One region of the Streptomyces sp. NPDC003248 genome, then DNA from elsewhere that is predicted to be linked to it. Evidence: riboswitches for the same ligand, from Rfam matches in the RefSeq annotation. Region 1 holds a riboswitch; the other holds the start of a gene.

What was found. Region 1 has a riboswitch for glycine ahead of gcvT (glycine cleavage system aminomethyltransferase GcvT). Riboswitches for the same ligand answer to the same signal wherever they lie in the genome.
Region 2: it holds a riboswitch for glycine, as region 1 does, so the genes downstream of both, gcvP (aminomethyl-transferring glycine dehydrogenase) here and gcvT (glycine cleavage system aminomethyltransferase GcvT) in region 1, are expected to answer to the same signal.

The regions. Positions count from the first base shown of each region.
Region 1 covers NZ_JBVHDT010000004.1:73,827-80,612, forward strand. The annotation lists gene ACZ3KJ_RS12120 (enhanced serine sensitivity protein SseB C-terminal domain-containing protein) at 1-324, opposite strand, end outside; gene ACZ3KJ_RS12125 (enhanced serine sensitivity protein SseB) at 451-1,257, opposite strand; gene ACZ3KJ_RS12130 (AAA family ATPase) at 1,828-2,502, opposite strand; glycine riboswitch at 2,674-2,767, shown strand; glycine riboswitch at 2,768-2,892, shown strand; gene gcvT (glycine cleavage system aminomethyltransferase GcvT) at 2,962-4,089, shown strand; gene gcvH (glycine cleavage system protein GcvH) at 4,236-4,613, shown strand; gene glyA (serine hydroxymethyltransferase) at 4,628-5,890, shown strand; gene ACZ3KJ_RS12150 (L-serine ammonia-lyase) at 6,084-6,786, shown strand, end outside.
Region 2 covers NZ_JBVHDT010000014.1:187,751-194,536, forward strand. The annotation lists gene ACZ3KJ_RS28295 (glycoside hydrolase family 43 protein) at 1-286, opposite strand, end outside; gene ACZ3KJ_RS28300 (TOBE domain-containing protein) at 469-864, shown strand; gene ACZ3KJ_RS28305 (TOBE domain-containing protein) at 1,059-1,478, shown strand; gene gcvP (aminomethyl-transferring glycine dehydrogenase) at 1,547-4,432, opposite strand; glycine riboswitch at 4,605-4,700, opposite strand; gene ACZ3KJ_RS28315 (PRC-barrel domain-containing protein) at 4,815-5,186, shown strand; gene ACZ3KJ_RS28320 (nucleotidyltransferase domain-containing protein) at 5,195-5,620, opposite strand; gene ACZ3KJ_RS28325 (DNA polymerase IV) at 5,638-6,786, opposite strand, start outside.

The DNA of each region.
Region 1 (6,786 bases):
GTTCAGCCAGAGGCCGTAGTGGTCCGGGTAGAGCGTGCGCGCCACGTCCAGGCCGTCGACGACCTCGTACGACCTGTTCCAGCCGCTGGCGGAGAGCTCCTGGGCGGAGGTGACGCAGGGGGCGTAGCCGTGGCCCTCGACCTCCATGGTGCCGTACTGGGCGTCCGGGGAGCCGGCCTGTCCCTGCCACAGCAGCATCCAGACCTGGCCGGTGGTCGGTGTCGCGAGCGCGCGCAGGAGCGCCTCGTAGGCGTCGTAGCGCCCGGGCGTGACCTGGCGCAGCATGTGCTCGACCTGCCCGGCCGCGATGCCGCTGGCGCTCACCTGTACCGCCCCTTCTCTCGGTTGCCCCGCGTCGGAGACCAGCTTAGGCGGCTCCGCCGACAACGGGCGCCCACCGAGGGGTGGGTTGTCCGTCGCCGGCGGTCGCGGGGGCGTCCGGGCGGGCGGTCAGCCGGCCCTGGTGTAGAAGGGGCGGACCCGTTCCTTCATCCACCGGCCCACCGGGTCCTCCGTCACGTCGAGGAGGACGAGGTTGACCGGCCACTTCGGGGGGACGGCGCCCAGGGCCCGGCCGAGGGCCTCCAGGGGAAGCGCCCTCAGGTCGCCCTCCCACACGGAGAGTTCCACACCGACGAACATGACCGGGTCGGCCGTCTCGATGGCGGCGAGGCAGCGGCGGGCCGTGAGGACGACGCCGGTCGCCTCGAACTCGGCCGAGGCCGCGGTGAGGAAGTCGACGGGGTCGTCCTGCCAGTCGGGCTCGAAGAGGCGGACCCGGCCGCCGCTCGACGGGCCGTCCAGCGGGGTGCGCACGGTGCGGCACAGCTCGGCCACGGCCGGCGGGGGCAACGGCATGCCGACCACGCCGTCCGGGTTCAGCACGATGCCCACCTGCGGCGGCAGGCCGCGGGCGAACTCGACGGCCGGCGCGATCGTGTACGACATGTGCGAGCCGACGACCTGGCGGAACTGCTCCTCCGAGCTGAAGACGGGCACGAAGGCCTGGCCGTGGAGTTCCAGCGTGGGCAGGTCGAGGGGGCCGCTGTGCGGGCCGCCGCCGCTGGGCAGCGGGATCCACACGAAGCTGCGGCCGAGCACCTCCACGATCCGCCCGCCGGCCTCCGGCACGCCGAGGGAGGCCGAGAGCACCTCCTCCAGCTCGTTGCTGGGCCATCCGCCGTGCGACGGGGGGTGCGACTGTGCCGGGAAGTCCGCGAAGTGGTCCGCCGGGAAGTCCGCCGGGGGGAAATCCATCTGTCTACCGCCTGCTGGGAACCGCTGCTGGAGCTGAAAGGCTAGCGGGTACCGGCAACCGGCCCCACAGCCCACGGCACGCTCCCCGAAGGGCACCCCCGGCCACCGCCCCCGAACAGCACCGCCGGCCACTGCCCGCGGCACGGTACGGAAGGGACGCCCCCTCGGCGCGGTACGGAAGGACGCCCCCTCGGCCACAGCCCTTGGCGCGGTACGGAAGGGCGCGCCCCCTCAGCCACAGCCCGCGGCGCGGCACCCGGAGGCTTCCCTCGGCCACGGCCCGAGCCTGCGGCTCCCGACCGGCGGGGGCCGACCGAAGCGGGAGTGGGTCCCCGCGCCACCCGCGCGGGACCCGGGCGCCTGCGCGGGCGGCCGCCCCACCCGACCGCCCCGGCGAGGCCGGCCAAGACGGAAGAGCGAGTCCCCCCGCCACCCGCACGCCACCCGAGCACCCCTCCGACGCCCCGTGCCGACGGCCGCCCCGTGCGGCCGGGGCGCCGGGGCCGGGGGTGCGGTCTGCCGGGGTCCGCCGTCGGGGAAGGGAGGGCGGGGAGGGCGAGGACGAGCGGATCAGCCGGTGAAGGCGATGCGGCGGAGGGCGTCCGCCGCGGGGCGGTCGAGGAGGATCGCCGAGCCGCAGCCCTCGGGGAGGCGGCCCCGCTCGACGGAGCGCAGGAGGCGGGAGGCGGCCCGGCGGTGGCGCAGGAAGGCGTAGCGGGAGACGCCCCGGCCGCGCTCGCGCTGGCCCTCCAGGGCGGTGCCGGGGGTGACGTCGAGCATCAGCAGGTGCAGGGTGCCGCCACGTCGGCGAGCCTCGCGGGCCAGCCAGGCGCGCACCCAGGCCTGCGTGCCGCAGTCGTGCACCACGACGCCCCCGCCGGCGCGCACGGCGCGGCGCAGCCCGGCGTAGTGGGCGACGCGGACGAGCGGGCGGTAGAGCGCGTACGGCAGGAAGCGCGGCACGCGGGCGTCCCAGCGGTCGCGGGTGTCCTGGGAGTCGATGCGGACGCCGTTCACCGTGCGCCGCATCAGGGTGGACTTGCCGCTGCCCGGCAGGCCCGTGACGACGACCAGGTCGCGCGGGCCGAACAGCAGGCCGTGCGGGCTGTGGCCGGCGCGGTCGCGCAGGTCGCGGACGACGGACGCGCGGGCCGTACCGCACACCCCCCGGGCCGGGGTCGCGGGCTGCGCGGGCAGCGCGATCGCCGAGGTCGTCGCGTACGCCGTGGTCCTGTTCACCGTCATCGTCCTCCCCTGGGGTCAGACAAGTCTTCTCCCCTTCGAGCGTAAAGAGAAGGTAATGCTCGGTGTCTTCCTGTTTCGTACGCGTCCCGCCACAAGCCGGTTACAGATGCGGCCTGCCGTGACGCGGGCCGGGCGTGCAATGATGGCCGCGCCAACTGCATACCGGCCGTTTGAATCCGCGCGGGAGAGTCCCGGACCGTGTCCGGGCGCCGAAGGAGCAAGTCCCTCCCTTGAATCTCTCAGGCCCCGTTACCGCGCGGGCGAGGCACATCTGAAAAGCGGGCCGCTGCCACAGGGCCCCACCCAAGGTGCAAGTCAGGACCGCGTGATCGTCGCCGATCACCCGCGGTCATGGCGAACCTCTCAGGTTCCGATGACAGATGGGGAGGACTTTCCTCGCCCTCCCCCGCGCCCGGCTGTGCTCGCGCGGGGCCCCTCGCCCTGGGAGACGACCGTCCGATGAGCAGTACCGAACCCTCGCGGCAGCGCCGTACCGCGCTCGACGCCGTGCACCGCTCGCTCGGTGCCACGATGACCGACTTCGCCGGCTGGGACATGCCGCTGCGCTACGGCTCCGAGCGCGACGAGCACCACGCCGTCCGCACCCGCGCCGGCCTGTTCGACCTCTCGCACATGGGCGAGATCACCGTCACCGGTCCGCAGGCGGCCGCCCTGCTGAACTTCGCCCTGGTCGGCGACATCGCGTCCGTCGGCGTCGGCCGCGCCCGCTACACGATGATCTGCCGGGCCGACGGCGGCATCCTCGACGACCTGATCGTCTACCGGCTCGCCGACACCGAGTACATGGTCGTCGCGAACGCCTCGAACGCGCAGGTGGTGCTGGACGCGCTCCAGGAGCGCTCCGCCGGCTTCGACGCCGAGGTCCGCGACGACCGGGACGCCTACGCCCTGATCGCCGTCCAGGGCCCCCGGTCGCCGGGCATCCTGGCGTCCCTCACCGACGCCGACCTCGACGGCCTCAAGTACTACGCCGGACTGCCCGGCACCGTCGCCGGGGTCCCGGCGCTGATCGCCCGCACCGGCTACACCGGCGAGGACGGCTTCGAGCTGTTCGTGAAGCCGGAGCACGCGGTGGAGCTGTGGCAGGCCCTGACCAAGGCCGGCGAGGGCGCCGGACTGGTCCCCTGCGGCCTGTCCTGCCGGGACACGCTGCGCCTGGAGGCCGGCATGCCGCTGTACGGGCACGAGCTGTCGACCGCGCTGACCCCCTTCGACGCCGGCCTCGGCCGGGTGGTCAAGTTCGGCAAGGAGGGCGACTTCGTCGGGCGCGCGGCGCTCGCCGAGGCGGCCTCGCGCGCGGAGACGGACCCGCCGCGCGTCCTGGTCGGCCTGGTCGCCGAGGGCCGCCGGGTGCCGCGCGCCGGGTACGCGGTGGTCGCGGGCGGCGAGACCATCGGCGAGGTCACCTCCGGCGCCCCCTCCCCCACGCTGGGCAAGCCGATCGCGATGGCGTACGTCGACGCCGCGCACGCGGCACCGGGCACGCCGGGTGTCGGCGTGGACATCCGGGGCAGCCACGAACCGTACGAGGTCGTGGCGCTGCCGTTCTACCGGCGACAGAAGTAAAGACCCCCGGAAGCGAAGACCCGGGGGCAGAGATCGCCGCCGGGACGGCCGGTGCGCGTGACCCTGCGCACATTTCCGCTGCTCACGAACGTATTCAGCAGTCCCCCCTTCACCAGCACTCCCCCGCGTACAGGAGAATTCAGGCCATGAGCAACCCCCAGCAGCTGCGCTACAGCAAGGAGCACGAGTGGCTGTCGGCCGCCGAGGACGGCGTCTCGACGGTCGGCATCACGGAGCACGCGGCCAACGCGCTCGGCGACGTGGTCTTCGTGCAGCTCCCGGCGGTCGGCGACTCGGTGACCGCGGGCGAGTCCTGCGGCGAGCTGGAGTCGACCAAGTCGGTCAGTGAGCTGTACTCGCCCGTCGACGGCGAGATCGTCGAGGTCAACCAGGATGTCGTCGACGATCCGGCGCTGGTGAACTCCGCCCCCTTCGAGGGCGGATGGCTGTTCAAGGTACGCGTCTCGGGCGAGCAGGAAGAACTGCTCTCCGCCGACGAGTACACCGCCTACACCGCCGGCTGAGGAGTCGTAGACGCATGTCTGTCCTGAACACGCCCCTGCACGAGCTCGACCCGGAGATCGCCGCGGCGGTCGACGCCGAGCTGCGCCGCCAGCAGTCCACGCTGGAGATGATCGCCTCGGAGAACTTCGCTCCGCTCGCGGTCATGGAGGCGCAGGGCTCGGTCCTGACCAACAAGTACGCCGAGGGCTACCCCGGCCGCCGCTACTACGGCGGCTGCGAGCACGTCGACGTCGCCGAGCAGATCGCGATCGACCGGATCAAGGAGCTGTTCGGCGCCGAGTACGCCAACGTGCAGCCCCACTCGGGCGCCTCCGCCAACCAGGCCGCCCTGTTCGCGCTGGCCCAGCCGGGCGACACCATCCTCGGCCTGGACCTGGCGCACGGCGGTCACCTGACCCACGGGATGCGCCTGAACTTCTCCGGCAAGCAGTTCGACGTGGTCGCGTACCACGTGGACGAGGCCGGCCTGGTCGACATGGCCGAGGTCGAGCGGCTGGCCAAGGAGCACCGTCCGAAGGTGATCATCGCGGGCTGGTCGGCGTACCCGCGGCAGCTGGACTTCGCCGAGTTCCGCCGGATCGCCGACGAGGTCGAGGCGTACCTGTGGGTGGACATGGCGCACTTCGCCGGTCTGGTCGCGGCGGGCCTGCACCCGAACCCCGTCGAGTACGCCGACGTCGTCACCTCCACCACCCACAAGACGCTGGGCGGCCCGCGCGGCGGCATCATCCTCGCGAAGAAGGAGTTCGCGAAGAAGCTGAACTCCTCCGTCTTCCCGGGCTTCCAGGGCGGTCCCCTGGAGCACGTGATCGCGGCCAAGGCGGTGTCCTTCAAGGTCGCGGCGAGCGAGGAGTTCAAGGAGCGCCAGCGCCGTACGGTCGAGGGCGCGAAGATCCTCGCCGAGCGCCTGACGGCCGCCGACGCCCGCGAGGCCGGGGTGAACGTCCTGTCCGGCGGCACCGACGTGCATCTGCTCCTGGTCGACCTGCGCGAGTCGGAGCTGGACGGTCAGCAGGCCGAGGACCGTCTGCACGAGGTCGGCATCACCGTCAACCGCAACGCGGTGCCGAACGACCCGCGCCCGCCGATGGTCACCTCCGGCCTGCGGATCGGCACGCCCGCCCTCGCCACCCGCGGCTTCACCGCCGAGGACTTCGCCGAGGTCGCCGACGTGATCGCCCAGGCGCTGAAGCCGTCCTACGACGCACAGGCGCTCAAGGCCCGGGTCGTCGCCCTGGCGGACAAGCACCCGCTGTACCCCGGTCTGAACAAGTAGGTCCCCCGGTTCTCGGCGGGGCGTCCCGCACACTCGTAGGTGGGTGCGCGGGACGCCCCGGACCGGCGCCACCCCGGTGCGGCGATCCCGCGCCGGTGGCACGCGGGTGCGGCGATCCCGCGCCCGGTGGCACGCCGAGCCCGCACCACCCCGATGCGGAGACCCCGCACCACCCCCGTCCCGAGGAGTCACCGTGGCCGTCTCGGTCTTCGACCTGTTCTCGATCGGCATCGGCCCGTCCAGCTCCCACACGGTCGGCCCGATGCGCGCGGCGCGCATGTTCGCCCGCCGGCTGCGCAACGAGGACCTGCTGGCCTCCGTCGCCTCCGTCCGCACGGAGCTGTACGGCTCCCTCGGCGCCACCGGCCACGGCCACGGCACCCCGAAGGCCGTCCTCCTCGGCCTGGAGGGCGACTCGCCGCGCACGGTGGACGTGGAGACGGCGGACGAACGGGTGGAGTCGATCAGGTCGGCGGGCCGGATCCGGCTGCTCGGCGAGCACGAGATCCCGTTCTCCTACGACGACGACCTGGTCCTGCACCGCCGTACGGCCCTGCCGTACCACGCGAACGGCATGACGCTGTGGGCGTACGACGCGCAGGGCGCGGAACTGCTGACGAAGACGTACTACTCGGTGGGCGGCGGTTTCGTCGTCGACGAGGACGCCGTGGGCGCGGACCGCATCAAGCTGGACGACACGCCCCTGAAGTACCCCTTCCGCACGGGCGACGAGCTGCTGCGCCTGACGAAGGAGACGGGCCTGTCGATCTCCTCGCTGATGCTGGAGAACGAGCGGGCCTGGCGGACGGAGGAGGAGATCCGCGCGGGTCTGCTGGAGATCTGGCGGGTGATGCGGGAGTGCGTGGCGCGCGGCATGTCCCGCGAGGGCATCCTGC
Region 2 (6,786 bases), on a different contig from region 1:
GCGGCAGTTGGGCCGGTCGGTCCAGGACGTTGCCGATCTGGCGCCAGTGGACGAGATCACGGCTGTGGAAGACCGGGACGCCCGGGAAGTACTCGAAGCTGGAGCAGACGACGTAGTAGTCGTCGCCGACCCGGCAGATGCTGGGATCGGGGTGGAAGCCGGGGATGACGGGGTTGCCGTAGGTCCGGCCGGCCGCGCCGCCGTCCGTGGCGCCGCCGCTCCCGCCGCTCGCCCCGCGAACCGCCCCGTCGTACACCCCGCGGTCCGTCCCGTCGTTCGTCCTCATGTGCCTTCACCCCTCCGGGAGACCGAAGCGGTCGAAACATTCGGTCTCTTCGACGAACATTACGGAGCGGACTGTAGGCGGCGGCCGACGGCTCGGCAAGGACGTCGCACGGTGGACGTCGCACGGCGCGCTCCAGGGCCCGGCGCGCCCGGCCGCGGACCGCACCGCCTATCGTGACCGGCATGCAGTCCTACACCATCGGCCAGGCCGCGCGGCTGCTCGGCGTGAGCCCCGACACCGCGCGCCGCTGGGCGGACGCGGGCCGGGTGGCGACCCACCGCGACGAGACCGGACGACGCCTCATCGACGGCAAGGACCTCGCCGCGTTCTCCGTCGAGCTCGCGGGCTCCGGCAGCGGCGAGGAGGGCGCCTCCTACACCTCCGTGCGCAACGCGTTCCCCGGCATCGTCACGGCGATCAAGCTCGGCGACGTCGCCGCCCAGGTCGACATCCAGGCCGGCCCGCACCGGCTCGTCTCCCTGCTGACCCGGGAGGCCGTCGAGGAGCTGGGCCTGGAGGTGGGGATGGAGGCCACCGCGCGGGTGAAGTCGACGAACGTGCACATCGACCGGGTCTGATCGAGCGCTCTCCCCTCCCCCGAGCGCCCCGACGAAGGCCGGGCCGACGAAGGCCGGGCCTCCGCCGGAGGCCGACGCGGCGGTGGCCCACAGGACCGACGCGCAGGCGGCGGGCGACAAGGCGGCCACGGCCCGTGCGGCACGGACACACACATACCCGGCATGGAGGTGATGGGGCTCTACGGTGGGGTCCCATGACCTTGAGCATCCGCAACCAGCTCTCCGGCACCGTCAGCGACGTCACCCCGGGCGAGGTGATGGCCACCGTCAGGGTCCGGCTGACCGGCGGCCCCACGCTCACCGCGGCGATCACCCGGGAGGCGGTGACCGAGCTGGGTCTCGCCCCGGGCTCCACCGTGCTGGCGCTGGTGAAGTCGACGGAGGTGTCCCTCGCCACCGGCCACGTCGAGGGCCTGTCCATCCGCAACCGGCTCCCCGGCACGGTCGTGGGCCTCACCCTCGGCGCGGCCATGGCGTCCGTGAAGGTCTCCGTCGCGGCCGGCGAGCTCACCGCGGCGATCACCCGGGAGGCGGCCACCGACCTCGGCCTCTTCGTCGGCTCCGACGTCGTCGCACTGATCAAGTCGACCGAAGTGGCCCTGGCCACGGCCTAGGTGTGCCGTCCGGCACGGCCGAGGGCCCCGTCCGGCACGGACGGGGCCCTCGGCCGTCGGCTGCTCGCTCAGTCCTCGTACGCGTCCAGCGGCGGGCACGAGCAGACCAGGTTCCGGTCGCCGAAGGCCTGGTCGATGCGGCGCACCGGCGGCCAGTACTTGTCGGCGGCGGACACCCCGGCCGGGAAGACGGCCTCCTCGCGCGTGTAGGGGTGCTCCCACTCCCCGCCGAGCGCGGCCGCGGTGTGCGGGGCGTGGCGCAGCGGGTTGTCGTCGGCGGGCCACCGGCCCGAACCCACCTTGTCGATCTCCGCACGGATCGCGATCATCGCCTCGCAGAACCGGTCGAGCTCGGTCAGGTCCTCGGATTCGGTCGGCTCGATCATCAGCGTGCCGGCCACCGGGAACGACATCGTCGGCGCGTGGAACCCGTAGTCGATGAGCCGCTTGGCCACGTCGTCGACGCTCACCCCGGTCGCCTTGGTGAGCGGCCGCAGGTCGATGATGCACTCGTGCGCGACCAGCCCGCCGGGGCCGGTGTACAGCACCGGGTAGTGCGGCTCCAGCCGCTTGGCGATGTAGTTGGCGGACAGCACCGCCACCTGCGTGGCCCGCTTCAGCCCGTCCCCGCCCATGAGCCGCACGTACGCCCACGAGATCGGCAGGATGCCCGCGGAGCCCCAGGGCGCGGCCGAGATCGGCCCCACGCCCGTCTCCGGCCCGGCGGCGGGCTGGAGCGGGTGGTTCGGCAGGTACGGCGCCAGGTGCGCGCGCACCGCCACCGGCCCGACGCCGGGGCCGCCGCCGCCGTGCGGGATGCAGAACGTCTTGTGCAGGTTCAGGTGCGAGACGTCACCGCCGAAGTGCCCCGGCCTGGCGAGTCCGACGAGCGCGTTCAGGTTGGCGCCGTCGACGTACACCTGTCCGCCGGCCTCGTGCACCTGGGCGCAGATGTCGGCGACGTGCTCCTCGAACACGCCGTGCGTCGACGGATACGTGATCATCAGGACCGCGAGCTCGTCCCGGTGCTTGTCGATCTTCGCCCGCAGGTCCTCGACGTCGATCTCGCCGTCCCCGGCCGTGCCCACCACGACGACCTTCATGCCGGCCATCACGGCACTGGCGGCGTTGGTGCCGTGCGCGGACGACGGGATGAGGCACACGGTCCGCTGCTCGTCGCCGTTGGCCCGGTGGTACCCGCGTACGGCGAGCAGACCGGCCAGCTCGCCCTGCGACCCGGCGTTGGGCTGGAGGGACACCTTGTCGTACCCGGTGACCTCGGCGAGACGTTCCTCCAGCTCATGGATGAGCGTGAGGTAGCCCTCCGCCTGCTCGGCGGGCGCGAACGGGTGCAGCTGTCCGAACTCGGGCCAGGTGACCGGCTCCATCTCGGTGGTCGCGTTGAGCTTCATGGTGCATGAGCCCAGCGGGATCATGCCGCGGTCGAGCGCGTAGTCCCGGTCGGCGAGCCGGCGCAGGTAGCGCAGCATCGCGGTCTCGGAGCGGTGGCTGTGGAAGACGGGGTGGGTGAGGATCGCGTCGGTGCGCAGCAGCGCGGCCGGCACCGCGTCCTCGGTCGCCGCGTCGAGTTCCTCGATGTCCCCGTCGACCCCGAAGGCGGCCCAGACGGCACTCACCTGGGCCCGCCCGGTGGTCTCGTCGCAGGCGATCGACACCTGGTCGGCGTCGACGAGGCGCAGGTTGACGCCGTTCTCGCGCGCGGCGGCGACGACCTCGGCGGCCCGGCCGGGCACCCGCACGGTCAGCGTGTCGAAGAACGAGCCGTGCACGACCTCGACACCGCCGGCCCTCAGGCCGCCGGCGAGGACGGAGGCGTACCGGTGGGTGCGCCGCGCGATCGTCCTGAGCCCCTCGGGGCCGTGGTGGACGGCGTACATCCCGGCCATGACGGCGAGCAGCACCTGCGCGGTGCAGATGTTGCTGGTGGCCTTCTCCCGGCGGATGTGCTGCTCACGCGTCTGGAGCGCCAGCCGGTAGGCCTTGTTCCCGTCCGCGTCCACGGACACGCCGACGAGCCGGCCGGGCAGGCTGCGCGCGAACTTCTCGTGGACGGCCATGTAGCCGGCGTGCGGCCCGCCGAAGCCCATCGGCACACCGAACCGCTGCGTCGTGCCGACCGCGATGTCCGCGCCCAGCTCACCGGGAGACGTCAGCAGCGCCAGCGCGAGCAGGTCGGCGGCGACGGTGACGAGCGCGCCCAGCGCGTGGGCCTGCTCGACGACCGGCCTGATGTCGCGTACGGCGCCGGAGGCACCCGGGTACTGGAGGAGCACGCCGTTGATCTCGCGCTCGGCGACCTCGGCCGGGATCCCGTCGCCGAGGTCGGCGACGACCACCTCGACGCCGGTCGGCTCGGCCCGCGCCTCGATCACGGCGACGGTCTGCGGCAGCGCGTCCGCGTCGACCAGGAACAGGCCCTTCTTGTTCCTGCCCATGCGGCGGGAGAGCGCCATGGCCTCGGCGGCGGCGGTGCCCTCGTCGAGCAGCGAGGCACCGGACGTGGGCAGCCCGGTCAGGTCGGCGACCATGGTCTGGAAGTTCAGCAGCGCCTCGAGCCGCCCCTGGGAGATCTCCGGCTGGTACGGCGTGTAGGCCGTGTACCAGGCCGGGTTCTCCATGACGTTGCGCAGGATCACCGGCGGCGTGAACGTCCCGTAGTAGCCCAGGCCGATCATGGAGTCGAGGACCTGGTTGCGGTCGGCCAGCGAGCGCAGCTCGGCCAGCACCTCGGCCTCGGACCGCGCGTCCGGCAGGTCCAGCGCGTCGGCGTTCTTGATCACATCGGGGACGGCGGCGGCGGTGAGCTCGTCCAGCGAGCCGTACCCGACCTGCGCGAGCATCTTGGCCCGCGCCTCCTGGTCGGGCCCGATGTGGCGCTGCTCGAACGGGTTCGCCCGTTCGAGGTCGGAGAGCGGAATGCGATGGGCGGTCATTGCGGAGGCCTCCTGGTCTGACGCGACCTTCGAGGGGCACCACGGCACGGGTACCCGGACGGCCTCCCCCTCTGTCATCTCGACCTGAGAGCTTCACCGGCCGCCCGTGGACGCCCGGCTTTCACCGTCGGTGAGGGCGGAAACCATCGTCCGCCCTGCTTTCCAGAGTGACCTCGTCCGTGCGGTACGTGGGCCTGAGAGATTCCGGGGAGGATTTGCTCCTTCGGCGCCCCCGGTGTTCTCCGGAGGACTCTCCCGCACGGGGTCAGCAGCCGTAGTCAGACTATCAGCGAGGTCAACGGTGCCCCCTGTCGAGTGGCCGCCATCACCGATGTGCTCTTTTGTAGTGCTTACGGATGAGTTGCGACCAAGTGGAGGGCCCGTGCAGACCGACATCGATCCGCGCAACCTGATCGGCCGCAAGGCGTTCGACCGTCATGGCACCAAGATCGGCACGATCGACGAGGTCTACCTCGACGACGCCACCGGCGTGCCCGAGTGGGCGGCGATACGGACCGGCCTGTTCTCCCGGGACGCCTTCGTCCCCCTGGAGCCCAGCGAGCTGGTCGAGGGCACCCTGCGCGTCCCCTTCGACCGCTCGCTGATCAAGGACGCCCCGGACTTCGGCGTCGGCCGCCACCTCTCCCCGGAGCAGGAGCTCCAGCTCTACCACCACTACGGCCTCGACGTGGGCGCCCCTCCCCCGGCGGAGGACCACGACTTCGGCACCCTGGCCGGCCGGGACGACGTCTGACCCCGCGGTCAGCCGCAGGCCCGCAGCAGCCGCGCCAGCATCCCGGCGGGGTCGTGCAGGACGCGTGCGCCGCCCCGCACGACCCGCCGGGTCCCGGCGTCGACGGGGTCCGCGCACGCCCAGTCCGGCGCGCCGATGTTCACCTCGACCTCCAGCCCGGAGGCGGTGACCTGCCGCCACTCGGTGACAGGACCCCACGCCCCGACACGGACCACCTCCCCCAGGGCGAGCTCGCGGAGCCAGGCGTCGTCGTCGGCGTACCCGGCGGCCCGGGTCGTCAGGACCACGAGATCGACATCGGAGTCCTGCCGCGCCGCACCCCGGGCCCATGACCCGACCAGCAGCACCCCGACGACGTCATTCCGGCCGAGGGCCCACGCCGTGATCCGCTCCACCACCGTCCGGACCTCGGCACACCGCTCCGGCGCCACCACGGAAGAACTCTCCGCGGTCACCGGACGGCCCCCCGCCGCTCCCCCGGCACCTCGACCGCCGGCGCCTCGACCGCCGGCACGCTGCCCGTCGGCCCCGCCTCCCCGGCCGCGCCCGCCACGTCCGCCACCGCGCCTTCCGCGATTCCCACCGCGCCGTCCGCCGTCGGGGCCTCCTCCGGTCTTCGCCGCACCAGCGGCAGCGGATCCGCCGGCTCCAGGTCCGGGTCGTCGATCCGGAACGTGCGCACCCGCCCCACCTCCGACTGCGGTGTCTCGAACCGCACGGTGACCCGCCCCAGACCACTGCCCTGCACCCAGCCATGCCCCAGTACGGCATGCCGCACATCGTGCCCCGGACGCCACTGGTGCCCGTCCGGCGCCGCGTCCTCGCGCACCTGCTCGTCCGGCACCTCCTCCTCGACGCCCTCCGCTCTCGCCTCGGCGACCTGCGCGAACAGATCCTCCTGGGTGAAGTCGGCCAGGCCGCTGACACCCACCCCGAGCAGGCGCACCCCGCCCGTGGTGTCCACCGCGTCCAGCAGCCGGCCGGCCGCCTCCCGCACCACCGCGGGGTCGTCCGTGGGCCCCCGCAGGGTCTCGGACCGGGTGAGCGTGGAGAAGTCGTACCGCCGCACCTTCAGCACGATGGTCCGCCCCGACAGCCCGGCCCCCCGCAGCCTGCGCACACACCGGTCGGCCAGCCGCTGCACCTCCAGCTCCACCCGCACCCGGTCATGGATGTCCACGTCGTACGTGTCCTCGACCGACACCGACTTGGTCTCCCGCTCCGCCACCACGGGCCGGTCGTCCCGCGCCAGCGCCATCGCGTACAGGCCGTGCCCGTGGGCCTTGCCCAGCAGCCGCACGAGCTCGTCCTCACCGGCCTCGACGATCTCGTCGACCGTGGTGATCCCCGCCCGGCGCAGATGGTCACCGGTCGCCGGACCCACCCCCGGCAGGGTCCGCACCGGCATCGGCCCGAGCAGCGCCCGCTCCGTGCCCGGCTCGATCAGCACCAGGCCGTCGGGCTTGGCCTGCTCCGAGGCGATCTTCGCGAGCATCTTGGAGCCGGCCAGTCCCACCGATCCCGTGAGGCCGGTGACCGCACGGATGTCCGCCCGCAGCCGCACCCCGGCCAGCCGCGCCGACCCGCTGTCCCAGGCCGC